DNA from 4 places in the Streptomyces sp. LMG1-1-1.1 genome. Region 3 is predicted to be linked to each of the others. Evidence: riboswitches for the same ligand, from Rfam matches in the RefSeq annotation. Region 3 holds a riboswitch; each other region holds the start of a gene.
What was found. Region 3 has a riboswitch for cyclic di-AMP ahead of MRBLMG1_RS06810 (C40 family peptidase). Riboswitches for the same ligand answer to the same signal wherever they lie in the genome.
Positions count from the first base shown of each region.

Region 1: it holds a riboswitch for cyclic di-AMP, as region 3 does, so the genes downstream of both, MRBLMG1_RS22000 (transglycosylase family protein) here and MRBLMG1_RS06810 (C40 family peptidase) in region 3, are expected to answer to the same signal.
Region 2: it holds a riboswitch for cyclic di-AMP, as region 3 does, so the genes downstream of both, MRBLMG1_RS01535 (M23 family metallopeptidase) here and MRBLMG1_RS06810 (C40 family peptidase) in region 3, are expected to answer to the same signal.
Region 4: it holds a riboswitch for cyclic di-AMP, as region 3 does, so the genes downstream of both, MRBLMG1_RS14880 (M23 family metallopeptidase) here and MRBLMG1_RS06810 (C40 family peptidase) in region 3, are expected to answer to the same signal.

Region 1 covers NZ_JBFPNH010000037.1:45,442-52,863, forward strand. The annotation lists gene MRBLMG1_RS21985 (DUF501 domain-containing protein) at 1-59, opposite strand, end outside; gene MRBLMG1_RS21990 (FtsB family cell division protein) at 89-559, opposite strand; gene eno (phosphopyruvate hydratase) at 698-1,984, opposite strand; gene MRBLMG1_RS22000 (transglycosylase family protein) at 2,281-2,985, opposite strand; cyclic di-AMP (ydaO/yuaA leader) riboswitch at 2,989-3,162, opposite strand; gene MRBLMG1_RS22005 (transglycosylase family protein) at 3,421-4,458, opposite strand; gene MRBLMG1_RS22010 (cytochrome P450 family protein) at 4,577-5,836, opposite strand; gene MRBLMG1_RS22015 (globin domain-containing protein) at 5,925-7,136, shown strand; gene MRBLMG1_RS22020 (nucleoside triphosphate pyrophosphohydrolase) at 7,222-7,422, opposite strand, start outside.
Region 2 covers NZ_JBFPNH010000001.1:366,144-373,565, reverse strand. The annotation lists gene MRBLMG1_RS01560 (STM4014 family protein) at 1-338, shown strand, start outside; gene MRBLMG1_RS01555 (STM4013/SEN3800 family hydrolase) at 350-1,171, shown strand; gene MRBLMG1_RS01550 (STM4012 family radical SAM protein) at 1,168-2,505, shown strand; gene MRBLMG1_RS01545 (STM4011 family radical SAM protein) at 2,539-3,417, shown strand; gene MRBLMG1_RS01540 (SGNH/GDSL hydrolase family protein) at 3,404-4,198, opposite strand; gene MRBLMG1_RS01535 (M23 family metallopeptidase) at 4,365-5,360, opposite strand; cyclic di-AMP (ydaO/yuaA leader) riboswitch at 5,363-5,519, opposite strand; gene MRBLMG1_RS01530 (tyrosine-protein phosphatase) at 5,911-6,732, shown strand; gene MRBLMG1_RS01525 (DUF6126 family protein) at 6,779-6,934, opposite strand; gene MRBLMG1_RS01520 (helix-turn-helix domain-containing protein) at 6,968-7,422, opposite strand, start outside.
Region 3 covers NZ_JBFPNH010000015.1:63,466-70,887, reverse strand. The annotation lists gene MRBLMG1_RS06820 (ATP-dependent Clp protease proteolytic subunit) at 1-636, shown strand, start outside; gene MRBLMG1_RS06815 (hypothetical protein) at 644-949, shown strand; cyclic di-AMP (ydaO/yuaA leader) riboswitch at 1,289-1,470, shown strand; gene MRBLMG1_RS06810 (C40 family peptidase) at 1,474-1,950, shown strand; gene MRBLMG1_RS06805 (ATP-binding protein) at 2,026-2,460, opposite strand; gene MRBLMG1_RS06800 (8-amino-7-oxononanoate synthase) at 2,796-3,974, opposite strand; gene bioB (biotin synthase BioB) at 4,118-5,386, shown strand; gene MRBLMG1_RS06790 (adenosylmethionine--8-amino-7-oxononanoate transaminase) at 5,379-6,659, shown strand; gene bioD (dethiobiotin synthase) at 7,059-7,422, shown strand, end outside.
Region 4 covers NZ_JBFPNH010000025.1:60,008-67,429, reverse strand. The annotation lists gene MRBLMG1_RS14895 (DNA gyrase/topoisomerase IV subunit A) at 1-1,037, opposite strand, end outside; gene MRBLMG1_RS14890 (M16 family metallopeptidase) at 1,220-2,575, shown strand; gene MRBLMG1_RS14885 (M16 family metallopeptidase) at 2,602-3,969, shown strand; cyclic di-AMP (ydaO/yuaA leader) riboswitch at 4,169-4,333, shown strand; gene MRBLMG1_RS14880 (M23 family metallopeptidase) at 4,346-5,116, shown strand; gene MRBLMG1_RS14875 (GntR family transcriptional regulator) at 5,322-6,005, shown strand; gene MRBLMG1_RS14870 (HPr family phosphocarrier protein) at 6,191-6,472, opposite strand; gene MRBLMG1_RS14865 (GNAT family N-acetyltransferase) at 6,648-7,422, shown strand, end outside.

The DNA of each region.
Region 1 (7,422 bases), on a different contig from region 3:
GCGGCGATGTCCTGCTCGGTGGGCTCGGTGCGGTCGGTCTGCGGAGGGGGCGTTTCCATGTCTGCCTTGCTGTGTCGCGGAGGAGGGGTCAGGGACGGTCGGCGTGGTCGACGCCGTCCCAGAGGTTGTCGTACCAGGGGCGTTCGGCCGCCCCCTGGTCGGCGCGGGGCCGCTGCTCCGCGTCGGGGTCGTTCACGGTGAAGCCGGTCTCGCCGGGCAGCACGTAGTGCAGGTGCTCGCGGGCGAGGCGGCGGACGTAGGCCGGATCCTGGAGCCGGGCCTTCTCGTCCCTGAGTTCCTCGACCCGACGCGCGGCCTCGGCGGCCTTGCGCTCCTGTTCGGCGATCTCGCCCTGCTGGGACACGTAGCTCCGCATCGGATAGGCGAGTGCCACGACGAGGGAGCAGACGACGAGGGCGAGGAAGGCCGCGCGGCCGGTGAGCCGGGAGCGGCGGGCCTGACGGCGGGTCTGGGAGCGGTAGACACGGGCGGCGGTCTGCTCGCCGAGCAGCCTGATCCGGGTCGCGGTCGAGAACCGGTCCCGGTCCTTCGCGGCCATGTCGTGTCGCCTCCCCTGTTCACGCGGACGTCCCCGCACACGGTACGGGACCGAGTACGGGGACGCTTCGCTTCGCTACGCCTTTGCTCCCGGTTCGATTCTCCGGAGGCCGAGCGCGTAAGCCGCTCTGGGGAGAGCTCAGCCCTTGAAGCGCGGGAAGGCGCTGCGGCCGGCGTAGACCGCGGCGTCGTCGAGGATCTCCTCGATGCGCAGCAGCTGGTTGTACTTGGCGACGCGGTCCGAGCGGGCCGGGGCGCCGGTCTTGATCTGGCCGCAGTTCACGGCGACCGCGAGGTCGGCGATGGTGACGTCCTCGGTCTCGCCGGAGCGGTGGGACATCATGCACTTGAAGCCGTTGCGCTGGGCCAGCTCGACGGCGTCGAGGGTCTCGGTCAGCGAGCCGATCTGGTTGACCTTGACCAGGAGGGCGTTCGCGGTGCCCTCCTCGATGCCGCGGGCGAGGCGCTCCGGGTTGGTGACGAAGAGGTCGTCGCCGACGATCTGGACCTTGCTGCCCAGCTTGTCGGTGAGGACCTTCCAACCCGCCCAGTCGTCCTCGAACAGCGGGTCCTCGATGGAGACCATCGGGTACGCGGCGACGAGCTCTTCGTAGTACTCGGTCATCTCGGCGGCCGAGCGGGACTTGCCCTCGAACTCGTACGTGCCGTCCTTGTAGAACTCGGACGCGGCGACGTCGAGCGCCAGCGCGACGTCGGAGCCCGGGGTGTAGCCGGCCTCCTTGATGGCCTCGACGATGAGGTCGAGGGCGGCGCGGTTCGACTCGAGGTTCGGGGCGAAGCCGCCCTCGTCGCCGAGGCCGGTGGAGAGGCCCTTGCGCTTCAGCACGCCCTTGAGCGTGTGGTAGATCTCCGCACCCCAGCGAAGGGCCTCGGAGAAGGACTCCGCGCCGATCGGGGCGATCATGAACTCCTGGATGTCCACGTTGGAGTCGGCGTGCGACCCACCGTTGAGGATGTTCATCATCGGAACGGGCAGCAGGTGCGCGTTCGGGCCGCCGAGGTAGCGGAACAGCGGGAGGTCGCTGGCCTCGGAGGCGGCGTGCGCGACGGCGAGCGAGACGCCGAGGATGGCGTTGGCGCCGAGCGAGCCCTTGTTCTCGGTGGCGTCCAGGTCGAACATGGCCTGGTCGATCAGCCGCTGCTCGGTGGCGTCGTAGCCGACGAGCTCCGGGCCGATCTGCTCGATGACGGCGAGGACGGCCTTCTCGACACCCTTGCCCAGGTAGCGGTTGGGGTCACCGTCGCGAAGCTCGATGGCCTCGAACGCACCGGTGGAGGCGCCGGACGGAACAGCAGCACGGCCGGTGCTGCCGTCGTCGAGGCCGACCTCGACCTCGACCGTGGGGTTGCCTCGGGAGTCCAGGATTTCCCGGGCTACGACGACGTCGATGGACGGCACGAGCATCTCCTTCTGGGATGTGACGCTGGATGTGACGCAAGGTCGATGCAGGTCGCTTGGCCTTGCGACAAGAGCCTAACCGCCTCGGGGGCTCCAGCCAGCCGGGCGCCCGCACCCTGGGACGAAAAAGGACCCAAGGGCACGCACATGGGGACGAAGGGCCTCAGATCTACTGGACGGTAACCGCCGGGGCCCCGCTACGGGCCCTCATTAAGGGGTCCGACACGACGGAACCCCGGTCCGGCGTGCACGGGGGGAAGGCACGCCGGACCGGGGTGGTCACCGCGGGAGAGTCGTCAGGCTCACTTCAGGTGGAGCTGCTGGCCCACGTAGATGAGGTCGGCGTCGGCGACGACGTCCTTGTTCAGGTCGTAGAGCTTCTCCCAGCCGCCCTTGACGCCGTGCTCCTGGGCGATGGTGCCGAGCGTGTCGCCGGCCTCGACCCGGTACTCGCCGTCACCCTTCTTGACCGTCGTGCCGGCCGGGGTGGTGACGGTCTTGCGGGCCGTGGCCTTCTTGGCGGAGGCGGCCTTCTTGGTGGCCTCGGCCTTCTTCGGGGCCTGGCGCTGCTCGCTGCGCGTGGTCGGCTCGGTGGCCGTGCGCTGGGGAGCCTCGGTAGTGCCACCGGTGTAGGCGGCGCCCGAGAGGCCCACGCCACAGCTCGGCCACGCGCCCTTGCCCTGGCCCGCGAGGACCTTCTCGCCGATGGCGATCTGCTGGGACTTCGAAGCCTGGTTGGCGGTCGAGGCGTAGGCGGTGCCGCCGTACGCGGCCCAGGTGGAGGCCGAGAACTGCAGGCCGCCGTAGTAGCCGTTGCCGGTGTTGATGGACCAGTTGCCACCGGACTCGCACTGGGCGACGCGGTCCCACTCGGAGGCCGTGGCGGCCGACGCGGTGCCCGCGGTCATCAGCGGGGCGGCGACGGCGACACCGGTGACGCCGACGAGCGTGGCGACCTGGGTGGCCTTGGAGGGACGACGGTGTTTGCCCTTGCCGGAAAACAGCATGGAGATTCTCCTCACCGACGCCTGTGAGGTGAGCTGTCGGGTTCGGGCCGGAAAGTTGCCCGGCCGCGTGTCCTAGCACGCGGCTTCACCCCAAGCCGGTCTTCGGCCGTCTGTCTCAACGGCCGGGACCGGCACTTACCTTGGGTCCCCCACTCCTGCCTTCGGCGCTGACGCGACGACTGTTCCCATCGGCCGACGGCAGGATTCGGCGTTTCGGTCGACGGGGCCCGCGGTGGCGAGCGGTTACGACCGTAGACACAGACCCACCGGAAGTTCAAAGAGGCCGATTGCGGAAATATCGCCCTTACTTGCCCTCCGGTGGGGGGCGTTTGTGCAGGTGAGAGGTGACGGAGGCAAAGGTTACGGACAGGACACGCCAGTTGAGGCGAAGAGACCCATGTCTCACTTGCCCAGAACCGGACATACAGCCCTGAACTACCCCTCGACCGAAGCCGGATCCGTCGTCAGCTCAAGGCTCTGACCAGGCAGGATCAGGTCCGGATCGGCGCCCACCGTCTGACGGTTGGCGTCATAGAGGGCCGTCCACCCTCCCGGCAGTTCGTTCGACTGCGCGATATCGGAGAGGCTGTCGCCGGGCTGCACGGTGTACGCGCCCGAAGTGTCCTGACTGTCCGTTGCGTTCGAATTCTTCGCACCGTCAGCCGAGGGCGTCGAGGAGGCGTTTTCAGCCAGCTTGTCCGTGGAAGATGCGTGTCTACCCGATTCGCCCGAGCTGCCCGGCTTGCCGGTTTCCTCCGGAGCGGCCTCGCCCCGGTGCTTGCCGGAACCCGGCGTGGCCGACGGCACGTCACCCTCCGCCCCATCGGGGGAAACGGGCGTACCGGGCGTAACGGACTCATCAGGCGTGCCGGGAGTCGTCGGCGTACCGGGGGTGACGGGCACTCCCGGGGTGACCGAGGCGTCCGGGGTCCCCGGCGTGCCGGGCGCGACGGGCGACGGGACGGCCGTGGCCGTCTTCGCCTCCCCGGCGGCGTCGGCGGAGCCCGCCGGGAGGCCGTCGGTCCGGTTCGACTCGGCGACCGGCCCCGTGGGGGCCTTCGGGACGGAGGTCGGGCCCGGGTCCACCCCGGTGCCCTTGCCGTCGTTCGTCAGGCCGGCGATCGGCGCGCAGGTGGCCCACTCGGTGCTGCCCTTGGCAAGGGCCTTCTCGGCCACCGCGATCTGCTGGGCGCGGCTGGCGAGGTCGGGGCTGGGCGCGTACGCCAGACCCCCGTTGCGCTCCCAGCTGTCCTGGGTGAACTGGAGTCCGCCGTACATGCCGTTGCCGAAGTTGGCACTCCACTGGCCGCCGGACTCGCACTCGGCCACCCGGTCCCAGGTGGAGGCGTCGGCGGCGGAGGCGGACCCCGTGGCGAGCAGCGGCAGCGCCATGGCGGATCCGGTCACACCTGCGGCGACGACGAGGGCGGGGGCCTGACGGGGGCGACGGTGTCGTCCGTTCCCGGAACGCATAGAAGCGCCTTTCGCGTGACGGCTGAAGACTGCGGTGAACGTAGCCGTATTCGAACGCTCGTCACAAGTCGATGGACCGGCGATCACGCGAAGATCACAGTTCTGATGAATCGTCAGTTCACTGGAGGGGTACGGAAGGGGAGAATTCCACCGGAAGCGTGCGCAATCCCCGCATGATGAGCCCACCGCGCCACCGCAGTTCGTCCGGGTCGACCGCAAGTCGCAGGTCCGGCAGGCGAGTCAGCAGGGTCGCCAGCGCGGTCTGCCCCTCCAGGCGGGCGAGCGGCGCGCCCAGGCAGTAGTGGATGCCGTGCCCGTACCCGAGGTGCTGGTTGTCCCGCCGGGTGAGGTCCAGCACGTCCGGTCCCGCGAACCGCGCCGGGTCCCGGTTCGCGGCGGCGAGCACCACGAGCACCGGGTCCCCGGCCGGGATCTCCTGCCCGCCGATGGTCAGCGCCCGCGTCGCGTAGCGCCAGGTCGCCATCTCCACCGGCCCGTCGAACCGCAGCAGTTCCTCCACGCCCGTCTCCAGGAGCCCCTGCTCCCCGGCCGCGAGCGAGGCCTGGAGCCCCTCGCGCTGCCCGGGGTGGCGCAGCAGCTGGTAGACCCCGTTGCCGATGAGGTTCACGGTCGTCTCGAAACCGGCGAAGAGGATGATGAAGGCCATGGCGGCGGCCTCGTTCTCGGTGAGGTGCTCGCCGTGGTCGGAGGCCTTGATGAGCCCCGAGATGAGGTCCTCGCCGGACTCCTCGCGCTTGCGGTGGATCAGCTCCGCGAGATAGCCGCGCATCTTCTTGACCGACCGCGCGACCCCGCCGCGCGGCCCCCCGCCGTGCCGGATCATCATCCCGGCCCAGTCCCGGAAGTCGTCCTGGTCCTCCGGCGGCACGCCGAGCAGGTCGCAGATCGCGTAGATGGGCAGCGGGAACGCGAACTCGTGGATGAGGTCGGCGCTCCCCCGCTCCGCGAACGAGTCGATGAGCCCGTCGGTCAGCTCCTGCACCCGCGGCGCGAACTCGGCGACCCTGCGCGGGGTGAAGGCCTTCGACACCAGCCGCCGCAGCCGGGTGTGGTCCGGCGGGTCGATGTTGAGCAGGTGGGTCATCAGCTCGGCCTTGCGCTCGCCCGGGATGCCCGTCTTCCCCTTCGCGTGCGGGGACTCGTCGTGGTGCGCCGGGTTCTTCGAGAGCCGCTGGTCCGCCAGCGCCTGCCGGGCGTCGGCGTACCGGGTCACGAGCCAGGCCTCGACCCCGCTGGGCAGCGTCGTCCGGTGCACGGGCGCGTGCTCGCGCAGCCAGGCGTAGGCGGGATACGGATCGCTCGCGAACTCCCAGGTGAAGAGCTCGGGGGCGGAGGCGGGGCCGGGAGTCGTACGCACGGCACGACCGTACAGGGATACCCCGGGAAGGCACGTTCGTGGAGAACCTGTGATCAAGGGGTACAGGTCGTGCCCTAGATTCTTGTCGGTGGACCCCCAGCTGCTCAGAGCTACCTTCGCCGTCGTCGAGAGACGCGCCGAACAAGCCGTCACCTTCTTCTACTCGCACCTGTTCTGGAACAACCCGGGTGTGCGCGAGCTGTTCCCCGCGGACATGCTCCCGCAGCGCGACCGGCTCTTCGCCGCGCTCACCCATGTGGTGACGCACCTGGAGGACCCCGGCCTCGGCCCCTACCTCGGGCAGCTGGGCCGCGACCACCGCAAGTTCCTCGCCTCCCCCGCGCTGTACGCCGCCGTCGGCGGCAGCCTGCTCGCCGCCTTCGCGCACGCCGCCGGTTCCGCCTGGAACCTGGAGGCCGAGAAGGCGTGGACCGAGGCCTACGGCCTGGTCGCCGACCTCATGCTGGCCGGCGCGGACGAGGCCGCGGCGGCCGGCGAACCGTCCTGGTGGGACGCGGACGTCGTCCGCCACGAGCGGTACGGCGACGACCTGGCCGTCCTCACGCTCCGCCCCCGTCAGCCGCTCCCGTACCTCCCCGGCCAGTACGTCAGCGTCAGCTCGCTGCGCGTCCCCCGCGTCTGGCGCACCTACTCCCTCGGCAACGCGCCGCGCTCCGACGGCACCGTCGACCTGCACGTCAGCCGCATCCCCGGCGGCGCGATGAGCACCGCGCTCGTCGAGGAGACCGGCCCGGGCGAGGTCCTGCGGCTCAGCGCCCCCGGCGGCGGCCTCACCGCCCGGACGGCGCCGGGCGGACTCCGCACCTATATATGCGCCGGTACGGGCTGGGCGCCGGTGAAGGCCCTCCTGGAGGAGGCCGCCGCGGACGAGCCGGCACTCGAGGGGCGGCTGTTCGTCGTGGCCCGCGCCAAGGAGTACCTCTACGCGCGTACGGAGGCCGAGCTGCTGAAGGAACGCCTCCCCGCGCTGAGCGTCACCTACATCACGGCCGCGCCCCGCCAGCGCCGCGACCAGGCGACCGAGCGGCTGGTCCAGGCCCTGCGGGCCTGTGTCCACTGGTCGTCCCACGACGTCTACCTCGCCGGCCCGCCCGCCTTCGTGACCGAGGTCGTTGAGGTCCTGGAGGAACTCGGCACCGACCCGGCGCGCACCCACCACGACACCCTGCCGTTCGTGGGCCGCTTCACCACCCGCCCCGGCACCGCCGCCGAGCGCCTCCTCGGCCCGCCGGCCCCCGTCTGGCACAACCCGGACGCCCGGGCCCCACGCGACCACTGAACCGGACGCCGGATCCGGGCCGAGCACCGGGGCCGTCACGCCCGGCGCGTCGGCGCCCGGCCTCCCCGCGGGGGCTACGCCCCGCTCAGAGCCCTTCCGCCGCGCGGATCGCCTCGCGGTACGTGCGGGCCGCCGCCCGCAGTGCCGCCTCCGGGTCCGCCCCGGACGCCTCGGCCCCGGCCGCGAGGGCGAGCAGCTCGTACCCGATGCCCTCGCCCGCCGGGAGCTCCACGTCGAGACCGGCGGCACGTACCCGGCCCGCCAGCTTCGCGGCCAGCGCGAGGCC
Region 2 (7,422 bases), on a different contig from region 3:
CCATGACGAATCTGCATCTGGGCGGCGCCCGGGGCGACCTGGCGGCGGCCCGGGCGGCGATCACCGCCGCCGGCGCGCGGTGGGAGGACGCGCTCGACGTGTGCGAGCGGGCCGCCGCGGCCTTCCCCGGCACCCGCTGTGTCGGCGTCGATCTGCTGCCGGCCACCGGGTGGCGCCGCTTCGCCGTGGGCGAGGTCAACGCCTTCGGTGACCTGCTGCCCGGTCTGACGGGCCTGCCGGGCCGCGGCGCCGAGGGCCTCGACACCTACGCGGCGCAGGTCGCGGCGGAGTTCCCGCACCCCTACGACACCGGCACCACAGGAACGAGCACCCCGTGAACCAGCCCGACATGAACGCGATCGTCGGCAGCCACGACCTGCTCCTGGTCACCCTCGACACACTGCGGTACGACGTGGCCGTCGAGCTGGCGGCCGAGGGCCGGCTCCCGAACCTGGCCCGGCACCTGCCCGGTGGCGGCTGGGAGCGCCGGCACGCGCCCGGGAGCTTCACGTACGCCTCGCACCAGGCGATCTTCGCCGGTTTCCTGCCGACGCCGGCCACCCCGGGTCCGCATCCGAGACTGTTCGCGGCCCGGTTCGCGGGCAGCGAGACGACGGCCGGCGGGACGTTCGTCTACGACACCCCGGACCTGGTGTCCGCGCTGGCGGGCGAGGGCTATCGGACGGTCTGCGTCGGCGGGGTCGGGTTCTTCGACGGCCGGCCGCCGCTGGGCGCGGTGCTGCCGGGCCTCTTCCAGGAGAGCCACTGGGAGCCGTCCTTCGGCGTCGCCTCGCCGACCTCGTTCGAGTCCCAGGTGGCGCGGGCCGAGGAGGTCGTCGCCGGGCTCCCCCGCGAGCGCCGGCTGTTCCTCTTCGTCAACGTGTCGGCGCTGCACCAGCCCAACTGGTTCCACCTGGCGGGGGCGACCCGTGACGCGGGCGACTCCCGGGCCACGCACGCGGCGGCGCTGGAGTACGTCGACCGGCACATCGGGCGGCTCTTCGCCGCGATGAGCAGCCGCCGTCCCTGTTTCGCCATCGTCTGCTCGGACCACGGCACCGCGTACGGGGAGGACGGCCACATCGGGCACCGGCTCGGCCACGAGGTCGTGTGGACCGTGCCGTACGCGCAGTTCGTCCTGCCGGGACCCGACCAGGAGGCCGCCGCGTGAGCACCCCCGACCCCCGCCCGTACCGGAGCTACGTCTACGCCTACCCGCACAAGACGGCGTACCGGGAGCTCCCCGGGCTCCCGGAGCTGGCCTGCCTCTGGGCGGACGAGCCGAAGGACGCGCTCTCCCTCTACGCGCACATACCGTTCTGCGAGGTCCGCTGCGGCTTCTGCAACCTCTTCACCCGCGTCGGAGCCCCCGACGGGCTGACGACCCGGTACCTGGACGCGCTGGACCGCCAGGCCACGGCCGTACGCGAGGCCCTCGGCGACGGCGGCCCGGTGCGGTTCACTACGGCCGCCTTCGGGGGCGGCACGCCCACCTTCCTGACCGCCGGCGAGCTGGAGCGGCTCTGCGACATCGCCGAGAAGCGGATGGGGGTGGACCTGCGGGCGGTGCCGCTGTCCGTGGAGACCTCGCCCGCGACCGCGACGGCCGACCGGCTCGCCCTGCTCGCCGAGCGGGGCGCGACCCGGCTGAGCATCGGCGTGCAGAGCTTCGTGGAGGCCGAGGCGCGGGCGGCGGTCCGGCCGCAGCGCCGTGCCGACGTGGAGGCCGCGCTCGGCCGGATCCGGGACAGCGGCGTCCCCGTGCTCAACATCGACCTGATCTACGGGATCGACGGCCAGACGGAGCGGTCCTGGCGGGTCTCCCTGGACGCGGCCCTCGCCTGGCGGCCCGAGGAGCTGTACCTCTATCCGCTGTACGTGCGCCCGCTCACCGGCCTCGACCGGCTCCAGGACCCCGCGGCCGCCGACCGCGCCTGGGACGAGCAGCGGCTCCGCCTCTACCGGTACGGCCGGGACCACCTCCTCGCGCACGGCTACGAGCAGGTGTCGATGCGGATGTTCCGCCGCGCGGACGCCGGGCCCGCGGGACCCGACGACCACGCCTGCCAGACGGACGGCATGATCGGCCTGGGCTGCGGGGCCCGCTCGTACACCTCGGCCCTGCACTACTCCTTCGACTACGCCGTCGGCATGCGGGAGATCCGCTCGATCATCGACGTCTACACGGAGACGGAGGACTTCTCCCGCGCCCGGCACGGCTACGGGATGACGGAGGCGGAGGCGAGGCGCCGTCACCTCCTCCAGTCGCTCCTCCAGGCGGAGGGCATGCCCGTCGACGGGTACGAGGAGCGGTTCGGCTCCTCTCCCCTGGCCGACTTCGGCCCGGAGCTCGCCCGCTTCGGGGCGTTCGGCTGGCTGGACACGGACGCGCCGGCGGGGCTGCTGCGGCTGTCGCCCGAGGGGCTCGCGCACTCGGACGGGCTCGGCCCCGAGCTCTTCTCCCCCGCCGTACGGGCCGCGATGGCCGCGTACGAGGCGAAGTAGCGGGCCGGCGTGCACCCGGACCCGTCCTCGGGCATGGACCTGACCGTGCTGTACCGGGGCCCGCTCTCCTCGTGCGACTTCGACTGCCCGTACTGCCCGTTCGCGAAGCGGCGGGACACCCCCGAGCTGCTGCGCGCGGACCGGGCGGCGCTCGAACGGTTCACCGGGTGGGCGGCCGGGCAGACCGGTGACCGGCTGCGGGTCCTCTTCACGCCGTGGGGCGAGGGGCTCGTGCGCTCCTGGTACCGGCGGGCGCTGGTCGGGCTCTCCCGGCTGCCGCACGTGGAGCGGGTGGCCATCCAGACCAATCTGAGCTGCCGCACCGACTGGCTGGCGGAGGCGGACCCGGGGACCGTGGCGCTCTGGTGCACGTACCACCCGGGCCAGACGCCGTACGAGCGCTTCCTCGCGAAGTGCCTCGACCTAGCCGGGCGGGGCATCAGGTTCAGCGTCGGCGTGGTCGGGCTGCCCGAGCACGCGGCGGACGCCCGCCGGCTGCGCGCCGCGCTGCCGCCGCACGTGTACCTCTGGGTGAACGCGGCGGAGGGGCACACGTACACCGACGCGGAGGCGGCGGAGTGGACGGGGATCGACCCGCTCTTCCCGTACAGCCGACATCCGCACCGGTCGGCGGGTCTGCCCTGCCGCACGGGCGAGTCGGTGATCTCGGTGGACGGCGAGGGGACGGTCCGCCGCTGCCACTTCGTCAGGGCGGAGCTGGGGAACCTGTACGACGGCTCGTACCGCGCCGCCCTGCGCCCCCGGGCCTGTCCCCTCGCCGTCTGCGACTGCCACATCGGCTACGTCCACTTGGAGACGCTGCCGCTGTACGACGTGTTCGCCGGCGGGGTGCTGGAGCGGATCCCCGCCGTCGTTCCCCCGCCGGCCCTCCCCCGGACTACAGGGGCATGAGGTCGGGGCGCTTGGCCTCGACGTGGTCGCCGGAGCTCTCGCCGCGGAGGCGGCGGCCGATCCACGGGACGAGGTACTCCTTGGCCCAGTGGATGTCGTCGCGGCGGACTTCGAGGGTGCCGCGCGGGGGGACCGGGGGCCAGGGCTGGTCCGGGTCGGCGGGCACGGGCAGGCCGAGGACCTGGGCGGCGCGCAGCGCGACGCGGGTGTGGCCGTCCGGGGAGAGGTGGAGCCGGTCGTCGTCCCAGGCGCGCCGGTCCTGGACGGACTTCAGCGACCACAGGTCGAGGACCGGGCAGCCGTAGCGGTCGGCGATGGCCCGGACGTGTCCGTTGTACGTGGCGATCTTGCCGCGCAGGTGCTTGAGGAGGATCACGTCGCGGGTGTCGAAGCCGGTGGTCACCATGACGGTGCCGACGGCGGAGGTCAGGTCGGCGACGGCGCGTTCGAAGCGCTCGGCGACGTCGTCGGGGTCCGTGCCGGGGCGGATGATGTCGTTGCCGCCGGCGCAGAAGGTCACCAGGTCGGGGGCGAGTTCCTTCGCCCGGGGGACCTGTTCCGCCACGATCTGGTCGAGGAGGCGCCCGCGTACGGCCAGGTTGGCGTAACGGAAGTCGTCGTGCTCCGGCAGCTCGTCGGCGAGCAGGACCGCGAAACGGTCCGCCCAGCCGACGTACGTCCCGTCGGGCCCGGGGTCTCCGACGCCCTCGGTGAAGCTGTCACCGATCGCCGCGTACGACCCGAATGCGTTCTTGTCTGTTGATCTCGAATCGTCTGCCACGGGACCACATCCTTCCTCTTCGGATGTGACCTACGCGACCGTAAGGAGGGGTTGACGCAGGGTGACATATGCCACCGATAAAGATTCTCCCAAGCCGGAATACGGCGGCGGCCCGGCACGCGCGTGCCGGGCCGCCGGAGGTGTCCGCGTCGGGGGGGCGTCCGCGTCAGACGGCGACACCGTGCTGGCGCAGGTAGGCCAGCGGATCGATGTCCGAGCCGTAGTTCGGCGTGGTGCGGATCTCGAAGTGCAGGTGCGGGCCGGTGGAGTTGCCGGTGGAACCGGAGAGGCCGATCTGCTGGCCGCCGGTGACGGTCTGGCCGGACGAGACGGAGAGGGAGGAGAGGTGGGCGTACTGCGAGTAGTTGCCGTCGGCGTGCTGGATGACGACCTCGTTGCCGTAGGCGCCGCTCCATCCGGCGGAGACGACCGTGCCGGCGCCGACGGCGCGGACGGTGGTGCCGGAGGAGGCGATGAAGTCGACACCGGTGTGGTAGCCGGAGGACCACATCGAGCCGGAGGCGTGGTACGGGGTGGAGAAGCCGCCGCCGGCGACGGGGGTGACCCAGCCGGAGGCGGAGGTCGAGGAGCCCGACGACTGCGCGGTCTGCGAGGACTGCGAGGTGGCGGTCTCCGTGGTGGCGGCGGCCGGGGCGGAGGAGCGCTCGCTGCCGCGGGAGGCGCGCGGGGTGTCGCCGTTCTTCGAGCTCTGCGTGCTCTTGGGGGCGGCCTTGGGCGCGGTGCTCTTCGGGGCGGCGGGCGCGGAGCCCTTGGCGCCGAGGGTGAGCTTCATGCCGGGGAGGATCAGCGAGGGGTTCTCGCCGACGACCTGGCGGTTGTCGGCGTACAGCTTCTGCCAGCCGCCGGCGAGGTGGTGCTCGGCGGCGATCTTCGACAGGTAGTCGCCGCGGACGACGGAGTACGTCTTCGGCGCCGTCTTGGCGGCGGCGGGGGCGGCCTCGACCACGGCGGGGGCCTTCACCTGCGCGGCGGCGGTGACGGCGTGGGCCGGGACGGCGGCCGGAGCGGACTGCTCGGCGGCGTGGGCCCCGGTCGCTCCGAGGAGCGGGAGGGCGACGACGGCGCCACCGGTGCCGGCGACGGCGAGTCCACGGGTGAGGGGGTTGATCCTGGGACGGCGGTGCTTACCCTTCGCGGGCATGGCGAATTCCTCTCCGGCGCCTGCGAGGTGAGCTGTCGGGTTCGGACTGGAGATGCCCGGCCGCGTTCTCACGCGGCTTCACCCCTAGCCGTCCTGCATCGCGGGACCGGCGTACTTCCTGGGTCCCCCGCTCCTGCCACACATGGGTGAGTGAATTCCGGACGGTGGCAGGATTCGGCGGTCCGACCGGATTGACGGTGACGCTAGACGAGCGGGGTCGGCGCGAACAAGCCACTGTTTTCGAGGGGGATTCCCCGGCGTGCCATTCGGCTCGAATTCCGGTCACCCTGTGTGGATGACGGTCCTTCGATTTCCTTTTTGCGCACGGCATTTGCTCCGGACGGTCGGCCACGATCCGTCACCTTTATGACGCTGCTCACGCGGCCCGACCCATCTCGCCTGCAACCAGGGCGCGTTATCCCCAATGCCTTAATTCGGACAGATCGCCCATTACCGTCCGAGGGGGTGCGCCCGCACCGCCCCACCGGGATGATTGCCCCTGGAACCGATCTCGTGTCGGGCACCCGAACGACGACACCCAGGAGCATCCGTGACGCAGCAGCTTCCGCAGGTCCCGCCCACCGAAGCGAACGAGCCCGAGCTGGCGGCGGTCCGCAACTTCAGGGACGTGGGCGGCCTGCCGACGACGGACGGGCGCGCCGTGCGCGCCGGCCGTCTCTTCCGCAGCGGCCACCTCGCCCACGCGACCGAGAGCGACGCCGCCTTCCTCGCCACGCTGGGACTGCACACCGTCTTCGACTTCCGCAACGAGGCCGACCGGAAGGTCGAGGGCGCGGACGTCGAGCTGCCCGGCGTACGGAACGTGAACATACCGCTCAACGACCCGGCCGACGGGAAGGAGTTCTGGAAGCTGGTCCGCGACGGCGAGATCGAGCAGCTGCGGGAGATCCTCGGCGACGGCAAGGCGGCCGCCCGGATGTCCGACTCGTACCGGAAGATGGTGGTCGAGCGGGCGTGGGAGCACAGCCGCATCCTGCACTCCATGGCGGAGGAGAGCGTCCCCGCCCTGATGCACTGCGCGGCCGGCAAGGACCGCGCCGGGCTCTCCATCGCGATCACGCTGCTCGCCGTCGGGGTCGAGCGGGAGGCGATCGAGGCCGACTACGTGAAGTCGAACGACCCGCACCGCCGCTACAAGGTGCGCCGCAGCTCCACCTCCCCCGACGCGATGTCGCCCGAGGTGATGGAGCTGCTGAGCCCGCTCTTCGACGCGCGGGTGGAGTACCTGCGGGCCGCCTTCGAGACGATCGAGGCGACCTGGGGCACGGTGGACACCTACCTCACGGAGGGCCTGAAGCTGACCCCGGAGACCCGCGAGCGCCTGCGGGAGCAGCTGCTCACGGAGGCCTGACCTCCGGCCGCCCGCGCCGCCGCCGGCCGCCTCCGCGGGACCGCCGCTACTGGTTCTGCCCGCCCAGCATGAAGAGCAGGTAGAGGAAGCCGGCGAAGAGGTGGCCGGCGATCAGATAGGCGAAGAGACGGAGCACGAGCCCCTTGGGGAACTTGCCCTCTCCTCGCTCCTCGCCGGTGACAGGCGCGGACTTCTCGGACATGTCGGTCCTTTCCTGGGGAAGGGTGACGCGGGTTCAGCGCAGGTGCGGGGTTCCGTCGCCGAGGCACAGCTCGGCCGCGGGACTCTGCATCAGCGTGTGGACGAAGAGGAGCTCGGCCCCGCCGGTGGTGGCGGCGCCGATCCGGTGCGGGGTCAGCGAGTCGAAGTGCGCGCTGTCCCCGGGATCGAGGACGTGGACGGCCTCGCCGAGCGCGAGCCGCACCCGGCCCTCCAGGACGTGGATCCACTCCTCGCCGGGGTGGACCCGCACGATGTCGGCCCGGGTGGCGTACGGCACGTGCACGCGCAGGCACTGGAGGGCGCGGCCGGCGCCGCCGGCCTGGCGGTAGATCCAGCCGTCGGCCTCGACGGGGTCGGAGCGGCCGGCCCGCACGACGGGGTCGCGCTCGGGCGGTGTCTCGCCCAGGAGCTCGGACACCGTCGTACCGTAGATGCGTGCGAGCGCGAGCAGCATCGGCAGCGAGGGCT
Region 3 (7,422 bases):
GAGGTGCCCGCCATGGACGCCCGTTACGTCCTGCCCGAGTTCACGGAGCGGACCCACTTCGGAACCCGGACCCTCGACCCGTACTCCAAACTCCTCGAATCGAGGATCGTCTTCCTCGGCACCCCGATCGACGAGACCTCGTCCAACGACGTCATCGCCCAGCTGCTGCACCTCGACTACGCGGCACCGGGCCGGGACATCTCGCTGTACATCAACTCCCCCGGCGGCTCGATCAGCGCCATGACCGCGATCTACGACACGATGCGGACGCTCTCCAGCGACGTGGAGACCACCTGTTTGGGCCAAGCCGCCTTCACCGCCGCCGTCCTGCTCGCCGCCGGCACCCCGGGCAAGCGCATGATGCTGCCCGGCGCCCGGATCACACTCGAACAGCCCACCCTGGACGAGCCGCTGCGGGGACAGCCGAGCGACCTCGACCTCCAGGCAAGCGAACTGCTCCGGCTGCGGGCCCTGGTGGCCGCGATGCTCACCGAACACACCGGCCGGAGCCGGGAACGGATCGACGCCGACATCGACCGCCTCACGGTCCTGGACGCCCCGGCGGCGGTCGCGTACGGCCTGGTCGACCACGTGCTCACGAGCCGGCGGGGCTCCGCCGGCGGCGCGGCGCGGTGAGGCGGCCGTGGTCCCCGAACTGCCGCCCCTGCCCGCCCTGACGCGGGCCGAGGGCGAATTCGTCGACGCGTACCTCGAAGTCGTCGACCTCCTGGGGAGGATCAACCCATCCAGAAGCTCGCATACTTATGGGGCGCTCCGTGCGGCACAAGCCCTGGTCGGACGCGCCGAGGCGTTGTGCGAAGCCCTGACGCTCATGCATATGCGGGGCGAGAGTGAGGTGCACGCCGAGACATTGGCGCGCGCCCTGCGGGTGTTGGACGGTGAGCGCCGGACCGACCGCGTCACCGTTCCCCGCACTCGCGCGAGTTGACATTCCGGCGTGTCGCGTCAAGGTCCGTACGGCCGACGCGCGCCGCAGAATCCCTCCCCCGTTCGGCGTAGTCGACGAATCGACATGCGACGTGGGCAAGTTGCACAGCAGGTGTACACATCTGGCGGAATCGAACGTTCCATCGCAGGTACGGGGCTCGTCGGCCAAACCTCCAAAGATCACAAAGGCTTTCTGTCCACCCGAACGGATCAGTCGTGAGGAGCCTCACATATCGCCGTTTCAACTCGGTTTTCGCCCATGTAGTGGGTCAAGATCCCTGACGACGACAAGCCCCCGCCGCCGCGGCGGGGCGGTCCGGGCGGACGCCGAGTCCTGCCGCTGTCCCGGACGTCTGGTCGACAGGATTGGATCGGCAGGAGTGGAGGACCCGATTTTTACGGGACGTACGCGCTGTTCCGGCAGCGACGCCGTTCCTTGGGGTGAAGCCGCAGCCGCGGCCGGGCATCTTCGCCAGCCCGAACCCGACAGGTCATCCTTCGCAGGCGGCTGACGAAGGGTTGCGCATGACTGCGCAGATGCACGTCCCGTCCCTGCTGTCCCGGGCCGGAGCCGTCTCGGCTCTCACCCTCGCCGCCGTCGGCGGCACGCTGTTCGCACCAGGAGCGGCGCCGGAGGCCCAGGCAGCGACCACACACGCGAACAAGGCACTGAGCGTCGCCGTATCGAAGAAGGGATCGCCGTACCGGTACGGAGCCACCGGACCCACCCGGTTCGACTGCTCCGGTCTGACGCTCTACGCGTACAAGAAGGCGGGCAAGTGGCTGCCTCGCACCGCGCAGCAGCAGTACAACAAGACCCGGCACATCTCCGCGTCCAGCAGACAACAGGGGGACCTGGTCTTCTTCCACTCCGGTGGAAGGGTCTACCACGTGGGGATCTACGCCGGCGGCGGCAAGATCTGGCACTCGCCCAAGACGGGATCCTGGGTGAAGCTCGACAAGATCTGGTCGTCCAAGGTCTACTACGGCCGCGTCCGCTGACGGCCCCCGGCCACTGAGCCGGGCCCCGGACCGCGGCGAGGAGTGGGGTGGCGCCGCCCCGCTCCTCCACCCGCGCTAGATCGCCACGCGGGCGGCCGTCCAGGGGAGCGTGATCGCGACCGTCTTGCCGCCCTCCTCGGTCGGCGTGACGGAGAGGCGGCCACCGGCCTCGGCCGCGAGGGAGCGGATGATGACGAGGCCGCGGCCGTTGTCCTGCTGGACCGCGGCCGGAAGGCGCCGGGGCCGGCGGGGGTGGCTGTCGGTCACACCGACGTGCAGGAGTTCCTCGCGCACCAGCCGTACGTCGACCGTGAAGGTCGGCGACTGGCCGAAGGTGTGCAGGACGGCGTTGGTGGCCAGCTCCGAGACGATCAGACGGATCGCGTCGGCGGTGTCGCCGCCATCGTCGAGGCCCCAGCCGGCGAGCACCTCCGCGACGTACCGCCGGGCCGTGGGGACCGAGGCGGGTTCGCTCGGCAGCGTGACGGATGCTTCCTGGTGATCTGCCATGGCGACGCTGTCCCTTTCCCGCCGGGAACACTGCCCCGGATTGCGCTTCGCGTCAGAGTGCCACCGATCGTGCCGCCCGGGGCGGGGTTCCACCAAGATATGTCCCCATCTGTCGCCCGAAGCGGTGAACTCTGCGACGTGCGAACGCGCTTGGTCCGCCGACTCAGACGACGGGTGCGCTCCGCAGAAGCGTCGCCACCACGCACTCAGACGACAGGCACCGTCCGCAGGAGCGTCGCCACCGCCCACTCAGACGACAGGCACCGTCCGCAGAATCGTCGGCACCACCCGCTCAGACGACAGGCACCGTCCGCAGAATCGTCGGCACCACCCGCTCAGACGACAGGCGCCGTCCGCAGGATCGTCGCCACCGCCCGCTCGATCTGCGCGTCCGTCAGGTCGGCGCGGGCCGTGAGCCGCAGCCGCGAGATGCCGTCGGGCACCGACGGCGGCCGGAAGCAGCCGACGAGGAGGCCCTGGTCGCGGCAGTCCGCCGCCCACGCCAGCGCCGCCTCCGGGGAGGGCGCGCGGACCGAGACGACCGCCGCGTCGGGCCTGGCAGAGGTGAGGCCCGCGTCGGTGAGCAGCCGGTGCAGGGTGATCGCGACGGTACGCGCCCGCTCGGCGAGGCCCGGCTCGGCGGCGATCAGCCGCAGGCTCGCGAGCGCCCCGCCGGCGGCGGCCGGGGCGAGCCCGGTGTCGAAGATGAAGGTGCGGGCCGCGTTGACCAGGTGCTCGATCACCCGCGCGGGGCCGAGCACGGCGCCGCCCTGGCTGCCCAGGGACTTGGAGAGGGTGAGGGTGGCGACGGCGTCCTCGTCCCCGGCGAGCCCGGCCTGGTGCAGGGCCCCCCTACCCCCCGTACCGAGGACGCCGAAGCCGTGGGCGTCGTCCACGACGAGCCCGGCACCGTGCGCACGGCAGGCGTCGGCGAGCTCGGACAGCGGGGCCTTGTCCCCGTCGACGGAGAAGACGGAGTCGCTGACGACCAGGGCACGCCTCCCGGGGTGCGCCTCCAGCGTCTTGCGCACCGCCTCGGGGTCGGTGTGCGGGACGACGGCCGTCTCGGCGCGGGCGAGGCGGCAGCCGTCCACGATCGACGCGTGGTTGGCGGCGTCGGACACGATCAGCGCGTCCCGGCCGCCGAGCGCCGTGAGCGCCGCCAGGTTGGCGGTGTATCCGGAGGAGAAGACCAGGGCCGCCTCGAAGCCGCAGAAGTCGGCGAGTTCGCGCTCCAGGCGGGTGTGCAGCCGGGTGGTGCCGGTGACGAGCCGCGAGCCGGTGGCTCCGGCGCCCCAGCGCCGTGCCGCCTCGGCCGCCGCCTCGGTGACCTCCGGGCGGCGGGTGAGCCCGAGGTAGTCGTTGCTCGCCAGGTCGAGGAGCTCCGACTCGGCCGCGCGGGGCCGCAGCGTACGGACGAGACCGGCCTCCGCCCGGCGGCGCGCCTCGGCGTCGGTCCAGTCGAACGCGGTCCGGCGCGGGCCCGCGGCCCGTGCGTCGTCGGCCTGTGGCATACGGCGATCCTTTTGTAGGCAGCGCACAGACCCTAACCGGAGCATGCCGAGGTCGGGATGTGGTCATCCACACACCTCAATCGGAGGCGTTTGTTCGGTTCCTCCTTGGCCCGGGGGCGGGCGGTAGGCAAGGATCTGCGGTTATGGACCTGCTGAACACGCTGGTGGAAAAGGGGCTGCGGCGCGAGCTGCCGACCCGTGAAGAAGCGCTCGCCGTCCTGGCGACCTCCGACGACGAACTGCTCGATGTGGTGGCGGCGGCCGGCAAGGTGCGCCGCCAGTGGTTCGGGCGTCGGGTGAAGCTCAACTACCTCGTCAACCTGAAGTCGGGGCTGTGCCCCGAGGACTGCTCGTACTGCTCCCAGCGGCTCGGCTCCAAGGCCGAGATCCTCAAGTACACGTGGCTGAAGCCGGACGAGGCGTCCCAGGCCGCCGCCGCGGGCGTCGCGGGCGGTGCCAAGCGGGTCTGCCTGGTGGCCAGCGGGCGCGGTCCGACGGACCGCGACGTCGAGCGGGTCGGCAAGACCATCGAGGCGATCAAGGAGCAGAACGAGGGCGTCGAGGTGTGCGCCTGCCTCGGTCTGCTGTCGGACGGCCAGGCGGAGCGGCTGCGCGAGGCCGGCGCCGACGCGTACAACCACAACCTCAACACGTCCGAGGCGACGTACGAGGGGATCACCAAGACCCACACCTACGCGGACCGGGTGGACACCGTGCAGAAGGCGCACGCCGCCGGCCTGTCGGCGTGCTCGGGCCTGATCGCGGGCATGGGCGAGAGCGACGAGGACCTCGTCGACGTCGTGTACGCGCTGCGCGAGCTGGACTCGGACTCGGTGCCGGTCAACTTCCTCATCCCCTTCGAGGGGACCCCGCTCGCCAAGGAGTGGAACCTCACCCCGCAGCGCTGCCTGCGGATCCTGGCGATGGTCCGGTTCGTCTGCCCCGACGTCGAGGTGCGGATCGCGGGCGGCCGCGAGGTGCACCTGCGCTCGATGCAGCCGCTCGCGCTGAACATCGCGAACTCGATCTTCCTCGGCGACTACCTGACCAGCGAGGGCCAGGCCGGCCAGGCCGACCTGGACATGATCGCGGACGCGGGCTTCGAGGTGGAGGGCGCCGGCACGACCACGCTGCCGAAGCACCGCGCGGACGCGCTCGCCGCGGCGGGCGGCGGCTGCGGCTCGCACGGCTCCGCCGAGGGCGCCGGCTGTGGTGCGCAGGCGCCCGCCGAGGGCGCGGGCTGCGGCTCGCACGCCGGTGGCGGCTGCGGTCCGTGCGGCGGTCACGCTGAGGCGCCGGCGGAGGAGCCGGCTGTGGCGCCGGCCGCCGAGGCCGCGCCGAACGCCGCCCGGACCGACCTGGTCGCGGTACGCCGCCGCGGTGCCGGCACGGACCTGGCGCCGAATGCGTAACGACGAACTCCTCGCCCTGGACCGGGCGCACGTCTGGCACCCGTACGGCCCCATGCCGGGCCGTGCGGAGCCGCTGGTCGTCGCGTCCGCGTCCGGAGTGCGCCTCCGCCTCGCCGAACCGGTGGAGGGTCAGGACGAGCTGGTCGACGGCATGTCGTCGTGGTGGTCGGCGATCCACGGCTACAACCACCCCGTGCTCAACGAGGCGGTGCGCGGCCAGCTGGAGAAGATGAGCCACGTCATGTTCGGCGGGCTCACCCACGAGCCGGCCGTCCTGCTCGCCGCCCGGCTCGTCGAGATCACCCCCGAGCCGCTGCGGCACGTCTTCCTCAGCGACTCGGGCTCCGTCTCCGTCGAGGTGGCGGCCAAGATGTGCCTCCAGTACTGGCGCTCACTCGGCCGGCCCGAGAAGCAGCGGCTCTTCACCTGGCGCGGCGGCTACCACGGGGACACCTGGCAGCCGATGTCGGTCTGCGACCCGCAGGGCGGGATGCACGAGCTGTGGTCGGGCGTCCTTCAGCGGCAGGTGTTCGTGGACGCCCCGCCGGCCGCGTACGAGGAGTCCTACGCCGAACTGCTGCGGACGGAGATCGGTCGCCACGCGCACGAGCTGGCCGCCGTCGTCGTGGAACCCGTCGTCCAGGGCGCCGGCGGCATGCGCTTCCACGACCCCGGCTACCTTCGGGTGCTCCGCGAGGCGTGCGACGCGCACGACGTGCTGCTCGTCTTCGACGAGATCGCCACCGGGTTCGGCCGGACGGGCAAGCTGTTCGCCGCCGACCAGGCAGGCGTCTCCCCCGATGTGATGTGCGTGGGCAAGGCGCTGACCGGCGGCTACCTGTCCATGGCCGCGACGCTCTGCACGAGCCGGGTCGCCGACGGCATCTCGCAGGGCGAGGTGCCGATCCTGGCTCACGGGCCGACCTTCATGGGGAACCCGCTCGCCTCGGCCGTCGCCCTCGCCTCGCTCGACCTCCTGCTCTCCCAGGACTGGGAGGTCGAGGTCAAGCGGATCGAGACCGGCCTGCGGGAGGGGCTCGCCGCGGCGGGCGACCTCCCGGGCGTGCGCGAGGTGCGGGTGCTCGGCGCGATCGGCGTCGTCCAGCTCGACCACGAGGTCGACATGGAGGCGGCGACACGCGCGGCCATCCAGGAGGGCGTGTGGCTCCGCCCGTTCCGGGACCTCATCTACACCATGCCGCCGTACGTGACCGGTAACGACGACCTGGCCCGCATCTGCGCCGCCGTCCGCGCCGCCGCGTCGGCGGGCTGAACCGACTAGGCCGGCTCAGGGGTCCGGCGGGGCCGAACGGCTCCCCGGGCCCCCGGGCTCGGCAGGATCGAACAGCTCACTGGGCCCCTGGGCTCGGCGGGGTCGAACGGCTCACAGGACCCCCGAACTCGGCGGGCTTAGAAGGCTCACCGGACCGCCGGGCGCGCCGGCCTAGCAAGGCTCACCGGTCAGCCGGGCACAGCGGACTCAAGAGGCTCGCCGGCTCCCGGGGCTCGGCAGGCTCGAAGGGCTCACCGGCCCCTGGGTCGGCGGACTCGAAAGGCTCACCGGCCCCTGGGTCGGGCGGCCTCGAAAGGGGCGCCGGACCCACCGGCTCGGCGGACTCGACAAGCTCACTGGCCCCGGGGTCGGCGGGCTCAACGGAAGGACTGGGCAGCAGTGGGAATCATCGTCGTCAGCGGTACGGGGACGGAGATCGGCAAGACGGTCGTGACCGCCGCGGTGGCCGCCGCGGCCACCGCGGCGGGCCGGTCAGTCGCCGTCCTGAAGCCGGCGCAGACCGGAGTCGGACCGGACGAGCGGGGCGACGCCGACGAGGTCGTCCGGCTCTCCGGCGCCGTGACCTCCGCCGAGCTGGGCCGTTTCCCGGAGCCGCTGGCCCCTGGTACGGCCGCCCGGCGGGCCGGTCTCGCCCCGGTCGGGCCCCGGGAGGTCGCCGAGGCGGCCAGGAAGCTCGCCGCCGATCACGACCTGGTGCTCGTGGAAGGGGCGGGCGGGCTCCTCGTCCGCTTCGACGAGGAGG
Region 4 (7,422 bases), on a different contig from region 3:
TTGTTGATGCCGAAGGACTCCTCCATCGGCGTCAGCTTGTAGAGCTGCTCGAGGACCGCCTCGGGCACGAAGCCGTTCTTGATCTCGATGACGAGCCGCAGGCCGTGGTTGCGGTCGGTGAGGTCCTTGACGTCGGCGATGCCCTGGAGCTTCTTGGAGCCGACCAGGTCCTTGATCTTGGAGATGACCTTCTCGGGGCCGACCGTGAACGGCAGCTCGGTCACGATGATGCCCTTGCGGCGGGCCGTCACCGTCTCCACGGTCGCCGAGGCGCGGATCTTGAAGGAGCCGCGGCCCGACTCGTACGCGTCCTTGATGCCGGAGAGGCCGACGATCCGGCCGCCGGTGGGCAGGTCGGGGCCGGGCACGAACCGCATCAGGGTCTCGAGGTCGGCGCCGGGGTGCCGGATGAGGTGGCGGGCGGCCGCGACGACCTCGCCGAGGTTGTGCGGCGGCATGTTGGTCGCCATGCCGACCGCGATGCCGGACGCGCCGTTGACCAGCAGGTTCGGGTAGGCGGCGGGGAGTGCCACCGGCTCCCGCTCCTGGCCGTCGTAGTTCGGCGCGAAGTCGACCGTGTCCTCGTCGATGGACTCGGTCATGAGCAGCGCGGCCGGGGCCATCCGCGACTCGGTGTACCGCATGGCGGCCGGCGGGTCGTCGTTGCCGAGGGAACCGAAGTTGCCGTGGCCGTCGACGAGGGGCAGCCGCATGGAGAAGGGCTGTGCCATGCGGACCATGGCGTCGTAGATCGAGGCGTCGCCGTGCGGGTGCAGCTTGCCCATCACCTCGCCGACGACGCGGGCGCACTTGACGAACCCGCGGTCGGGGCGGAGCCCCATCTCGCCCATCTGGTAGACGATGCGGCGCTGGACGGGCTTCATGCCGTCGCGGGCGTCGGGGAGCGCGCGCGAGTAGATCACCGAGTACGCGTACTCGAGGAAGGAGCCCTGCATCTCGTCGACGACGTCGATGTCGAGGATTCGCTCCTCGAACGCGTCGTCCGGCGGCGGTGTCTTCGTGCTGCGGCGGGCCATCGCGGCTGCGGCTCCTTCACCAACAAGGGTTGATCTGACGCGGACCATTGTGGACCGTGCCACCGACAACGCCGACCTCGACCCGGAAGAGGGACATCGGGACCCGACGGGAACTTCGCGAGGTGTCGGCGCGCTTGCATACAGTGGCAGGACCTTTTCACATCGCGATCGAAGGGACGTACATGCCCATGGGTCACACGGCCACGGCCGAGGCCGGCTCCGGCGGCCTGACAGCGACCGAGCACCGGTTGGCGAACGGCCTGCGTGTGGTGCTCTCGGAGGACCACCTGACCCCGGTCGCCGCGGTCTGCCTCTGGTACGACGTCGGCTCGCGCCACGAGGTCGAGGGCCGCACGGGCCTCGCCCACCTCTTCGAGCACCTGATGTTCCAGGGCTCGAAGCAGGTCCACGGGAACGGGCACTTCGAGCTGGTGCAGGGCGCGGGCGGCTCGCTCAACGGCACGACGAGCTTCGAGCGCACCAACTACTTCGAGACCATGCCCACGCACCAGCTGGAGCTCGCGCTCTGGCTGGAGGCCGACCGCATGGGCTCGCTGCTGGCCGCCCTGGACGACGAGTCCATGGAGAACCAGCGGGACGTCGTCAAGAACGAGCGCCGCCAGCGCTACGACAACGTGCCGTACGGCACCGCGTTCGAGAAGCTCACCGCCCTCGCCTACCCGGAGGGCCACCCGTACCACCACACGCCGATCGGCTCCATGGCCGACCTGGACGCGGCGACGCTGGAGGACGCGCGGAACTTCTTCCGCACGTACTACGCGCCGAACAACGCGGTGCTGTCCGTCGTCGGCGACATCGACCCGGCGCAGACGCTCACCTGGATCGAGAAGTACTTCGGCTCCATCCCGCAGCACGACGGCAAGCTGCCCCCGCGCGACGGCTCGCTGCCCGAGGTCATCGGCGAGCAGCTGCGCGAGGTCGTCGAGGAGGAGGTCCCGGCCCGCGCGCTGATGGCCGCCTACCGGCTGCCGCACGACGGCACGCGCGAGTGCGACGCCGCCGACCTGGCCCTGACGGTCCTGGGCGGTGGCGAGTCGTCCCGGCTGCACAACCGGCTGGTCCGCCGCGACCGCACGGCCGTCGCCGCCGGCTTCGGCCTGCTGCGGCTCGCCGGCGCGCCCTCGCTGGGCTGGCTGGACGTGAAGACCTCCGGAGGCGTCGAGGTCCCGCAGATCGAGGCGGCCGTCGACGAGGAGCTCGCCCGGTTCGCCGCGGAGGGCCCCACCCCCGAGGAGATGGAGCGCGCGCAGGCCCAGTTGGAGCGCGAGTGGCTCGACCGGCTCGGCACCGTCGCGGGCCGCGCCGACGAACTGTGCCGGTTCGCCGTGCTGTTCGGCGACCCGCAGCTGGCCCTCACGGCCGTCGACCGGGTCCTGGACGTCACCGCCGACGAGGTGCGGGCGGTCGCCCAGGCCAAGCTGCGCCCCGACAACCGCGCGGTGCTGGTCTACGAGCCCCTGGCGACCGAGCAGAGCGACAACGCCGACGGCGACGACGAAGAGGGAGCGGACCAGTGACCGACGCTGCCGCGTCTTTGACGAGCATGGACTTCCACCCGCAGCCGACGCCGGGCGCCGCCAGGCCCTGGGCCTTCCCGGCCCCGGACCGCGGGAAGCTGGACAACGGCCTGACGCTGCTGACCAGCCACCGCCCCGGCCAGCAGGTCGTGGCCGTGGAGCTCTTCCTGCCGGCCCCGCTGGACGCGGAGCCCGCCGGTCTCGACGGCGTCGCCACGATCATGGCCCGCGCGCTGTCCGAGGGGACGGACCAGCGCAGCGCCGAGGAGTTCGCGGCCGAGCTGGAGCGCTGCGGCGCCACGCTCGACGCGCACGCCGACCACCCGGGCGTACGGGTCTCCCTGGAGGTCCCCGTCTCCCGGCTGCCCAAGGCGCTCGGGCTGCTCTCCGAGGCCCTGATCGCCCCGGCGTTCCTGGACACCGAGATCGAGCGCCTGGTGCGCAACCGTCTCGACGAGATCCCGCACGAGACGGCCAACCCGGCCCGCCGCGCCGCCAAGCAGCTCTCCAAGGAGCTGTTCCCGGCCGAGTCCCGGATGTCCCGGCCGCGCCAGGGCACCGAGGAGACCGTCGCCGCGATCGACGCCGCGGCCGTCCGCGCCTTCTTCGGCGCGTACGTCCGGCCCGGCACGGCCACGGCGGTGGTCGTCGGCGACCTGACGGGCGTCGACCTCGACAAGGTCCTCGCGGACACGCTGGGCGCCTGGACCGGTGAGCCGGCCGAGCCGCTCCCGATGCCGCCGATCACCGCCGACGACACCGGACGGGTCGTCATCGTGGACCGCCCGGGCGCCGTCCAGACCCAGCTGCTGATCGGCCGGATCGGCCCCGACCGGCACGACCGCGTCTGGTCGGCCCAGGTCCTCGGCACGTACTGCCTCGGCGGCACCCTGACCTCGCGGCTCGACCGAGTCCTGCGCGAGGAGAAGGGCTACACGTACGGCGTGCGGGCGTTCGGGCAGGTGCTCCGCTCGGACGCCGAGGGGAACGGCGCCTCGATGCTCGCCATCAGCGGCTCCGTCGACACCCCCAACACCGGTCCGGCCCTCCAGGACCTGTGGCAGGTGCTGCGCACCCTCGCCGCCGAGGGGCTGACCGACGCCGAGCGCGAGACCGCCGTGCAGAACCTGGTGGGGGTCGCGCCGCTCAAGTACGAGACGGCCGCCTCCGTCGCCGGGACGCTCGCCGACCAGGTCGAGCAGCACCTCCCGGACGACTTCCAGGCCCAGTTGTACGCGCGTCTGGCCGAGACCGGCACGGTGGAGGCGACCGCGGCCGTGGTCAGCGCCTTCCCCGTGGACCGGCTCGTCACGGTGCTCGTGGGTGACGCGGCGCAGATCGCGGAGCCCGTGCGGGAGCTCGGCATCGGCGAAGTGACCGTCGTGACCGGCTGATTCCGGCTTCGGCGTGACAACGGGAGGGCCTCGGCGGCATGTTCGCCGGGGCCCTTCGGTTTGTCCGTATTGACGGCAAGGGTGACTCTTTGCCCTGTGGCATGTCTTACAAAATGCGTGTGTGGTTGGTGATTGAAAGACGATCCGCATAGCGTCTGTCCGGCTGTTCGTCAGTTGCACGTGCCGCAGCCGCGGCATCGGACAGTCATCGCCGAGTCCCCGTCAGGCGCGAGCCTGGGGAGCCGGGGACCCACATGAGTCCCTGGGGTGAATCGGACGCCTTCGTCCCGTACGGAGGGGCCCGTAGGAGACCTTCCTGCTCCGAACCCGTCAGCTAACCCGGTAGGCGAGAAGGAAGGAAAGGATCAGCCACTACATGGCGTTCACCCGTGCCACCGGGAAGCATCGTGGTCCGAGCCGGATGGCGCGCCGCAGCGTGGGCATCGCAGGCGTCGCGACGCTCGCCACCACCGGCGTCATCGGAACCCTCGCTTCCCCGGCGCTCGCCGCCGACACGGACCACCGCTCCGCCGAGGACACCGGCCTCACCCAGGTCATCACCGAGGACTCCCTCGTGGACCGGATCGACGCCCAGGCCGCCGCCCAGGAGCAGGAGGCCGTCGAGGCCGTCGCCCAGGCGAAGGTCAAGGCCGAGGCGAAGCGCAAGGCCGAGGCCCGCGCCAAGGAGATCCGCCAGGAGCGCGAGCGCGCCGCCCGCGAGGCCGAGCGCCGCCGCCTGGCCTCCTTCCAGCTCCCCGTCGCCGGCTCGTACGTCTCCACCGGCTACAAGACCGGTGGTTCGCTCTGGTCCTCGGGCAGCCACTCCGGCGTCGACTTCCACGCCGCCTACGGCACCCGGGTCGCCTCCGTGGGCTCCGGCACCGTCGTCGAGGCCGGCTGGGGCGGCGCGTACGGCAACAACATCGTGATCCGGATGAACGACGGCACGTACACGCAGTACGGGCACCTCTCCTCCATCGGGGTCCACGTCGGCCAGACCGTCGAGCCGGGCCAGCAGATAGGCGTCTCCGGCTCGACCGGCAACTCGACCGGCCCGCACCTCCACTTCGAGGCGCGCACGAGCGCCGAGTACGGCTCCGACATCAACCCGATCGCGTACCTCCGCGCCCGCGGCGTCCGCGTCTGACATCGCCCGGCCCGGTTCCGCACCGCGTCGCAAAAGCCCCGGCTCGTACTGAGCCGGGGCTTTTCGCTGCTCGTAAGTCGGTGGAACAATGCCATGGATTCCGCCGGGGCATCGGAAATCCCGGCGCGCTGCAATAGAGTCGATGATCAGGCGCAGAACAGGCGCCGCTCGAATTGTCTCGCGCGGACCAAGGCGGAGGTCGGACATGCGCATTCCCGCGCATTCGGTATGCACGGCGATCAGGGACGACATCGTCTCCGGCGTCTACGAGCGCGGCGGCCGGCTGACCGAGGAACAACTCGCCCGCCGGTACGGGGTCTCGCGCGTGCCGGTCCGCGAGGCCCTGCGCACGCTGGAGTCCGAGGGCTTCGTCGTGACCCGCCGGCACGCGGGTGCGCACGTCGCCGAGCCCACCGACCAGGAGGCGGCCGACCTGCTCGACATGCGGTCGCTGCTCGAACCGCTGGGGGCCGCGCGGGCGGCGCAGCGCCGCACGGACGCCCACCTCAAGGTGCTGCGGGGCCTGGTCAGGCTGGGTCAGGAGCGGGCCAGGCGAGGCCAGGGCGAGGATCTGCGCTCGCTCGGGGGCTGGTTCCACGAGACGCTCGCGCAGGCCTCCGGCAGCCCCGCCCTGACGGCGCTGCTCACCCAGCTGCGGCACAAGATCGCCTGGATGTACGCGGTGGACTCGCCCGCCCAGCCGGTGGAGGCCTGGGCCGAGCACGGCGCCATCGTGGACGCGGTGGCGCGCGGTGACGCCGAGCGGGCCAGGGCGCTGACCGCGCTGCACGCGGAACGCTCACTGCCGCTGCATCGGCTCAAAAGGCCGGAGCGGGGCCGTGTGAGGGTTTCGCAACATGCAGTCAACACGGCGAGCGTCCGGAATTAACGTGCGCACCGTATACAAAGAAGAGGTATTCGCGCGGCGCTATTAGTGCTGCCCGGAACATCGACGGGGACACTGATCGGGGCATTGATCGAAACATTGACCGGGACAATGACCGGGAGAATGCGAATGGCCGTGGCCGCCGGAATTTCGGCGGCCACGGCCATTCGTCGTGCGGGGGGACCGGATCAGACGGTCTCGGGGAGCTCGTCCAGACCCTCGGCGACCAGCTTCGCGAGACGGTCGAGGGCGGCCTCGGCGCCGTCGGCCTCGGACGCGAGGACGATCTCCTCGCCGCCCTGCGCGCCCAGCCCGAGCACCGCGAGCATGGAAGCGGCGTTCACCGGGGTGCCGTCGGACTTGGCGATCGTCACCGGCACGCCGGAAGCCGTGGCGGCACGGACGAAGATGGACGCGGGGCGGGCGTGCAGGCCCTCGGCCCAGCCGACGTTGACGCGGCGCTCAGCCATGGTGTTGCCCTTCGGGTCTCAAGCGGGTTGTCTAGACCAGTCTCTCATGTGCTGTGTGGTGCTCGCGCCGACCTTCGGCCCGGACCGGACCGCCTCTCGGCCCTCCCTACCTTGCACGGCGCGCACCCGCCGCGCGAGCGGTGCCACGGTCGTGTCGCGGCCGTAGGCTGACCCCATGCAGAGCGCGTCGGAGCAGTCGGAAGCGGCGGAACGACCGGCCCCGCCGGAGCACGTCTACCCCGACCACTGGGAAGCGGACGTGGTCCTGCGCGACGGCGGCACCGCGCGCATCAGGCCCATCACCGCCGACGACGCCGACCGGCTGGTGAGCTTCTACGAGCAGGTCTCGGACGAGTCGAAGTACTACCGCTTCTTCGCGCCCTACCCGCGCCTCTCCGCCAAGGACGTCCACCGCTTCACCCACCACGACTTCGTGGACCGGGTGGGACTCGCGGCGACGGTCGGCGGCGAGTTCATCGCCACCGTGCGCTACGACCGCATCGACGACCGGGGGATGCCCGCCTCCGCCCCGGCGGACGAGGCCGAGGTCGCCTTCCTCGTCCAGGACGCCCACCAGGGGCGCGGCGTCGCCTCCGCCCTCCTCGAACACATCGCGGCCGTGGCGCGCGAGCGGGACATCCGGCGCTTCGCCGCTGAGGTGCTCCCCGCCAACAACAAGATGATCAAGGTCTTCACGGACGCCGGCTACACCCAGAAGCGCAGCTTCGAGGACGGCTCCGTCCGCCTCCACCTCGACCTCGAACCCACCGACCGCTCCCTCGCCGTCCAGCGCGCGCGGGAACAGCGGGCCGAGGCGCGCTCCGTACAGCGGCTCCTCACCCCCCGGTCCGTCGCCGTGGTCGGCGCCGGACGCGCGCCCGGCGGCGTCGGCCGGACCGTGCTGCGCAACCTGATCGGGGCCGGCTTCACCGGACGCGTGTACGCGGTGA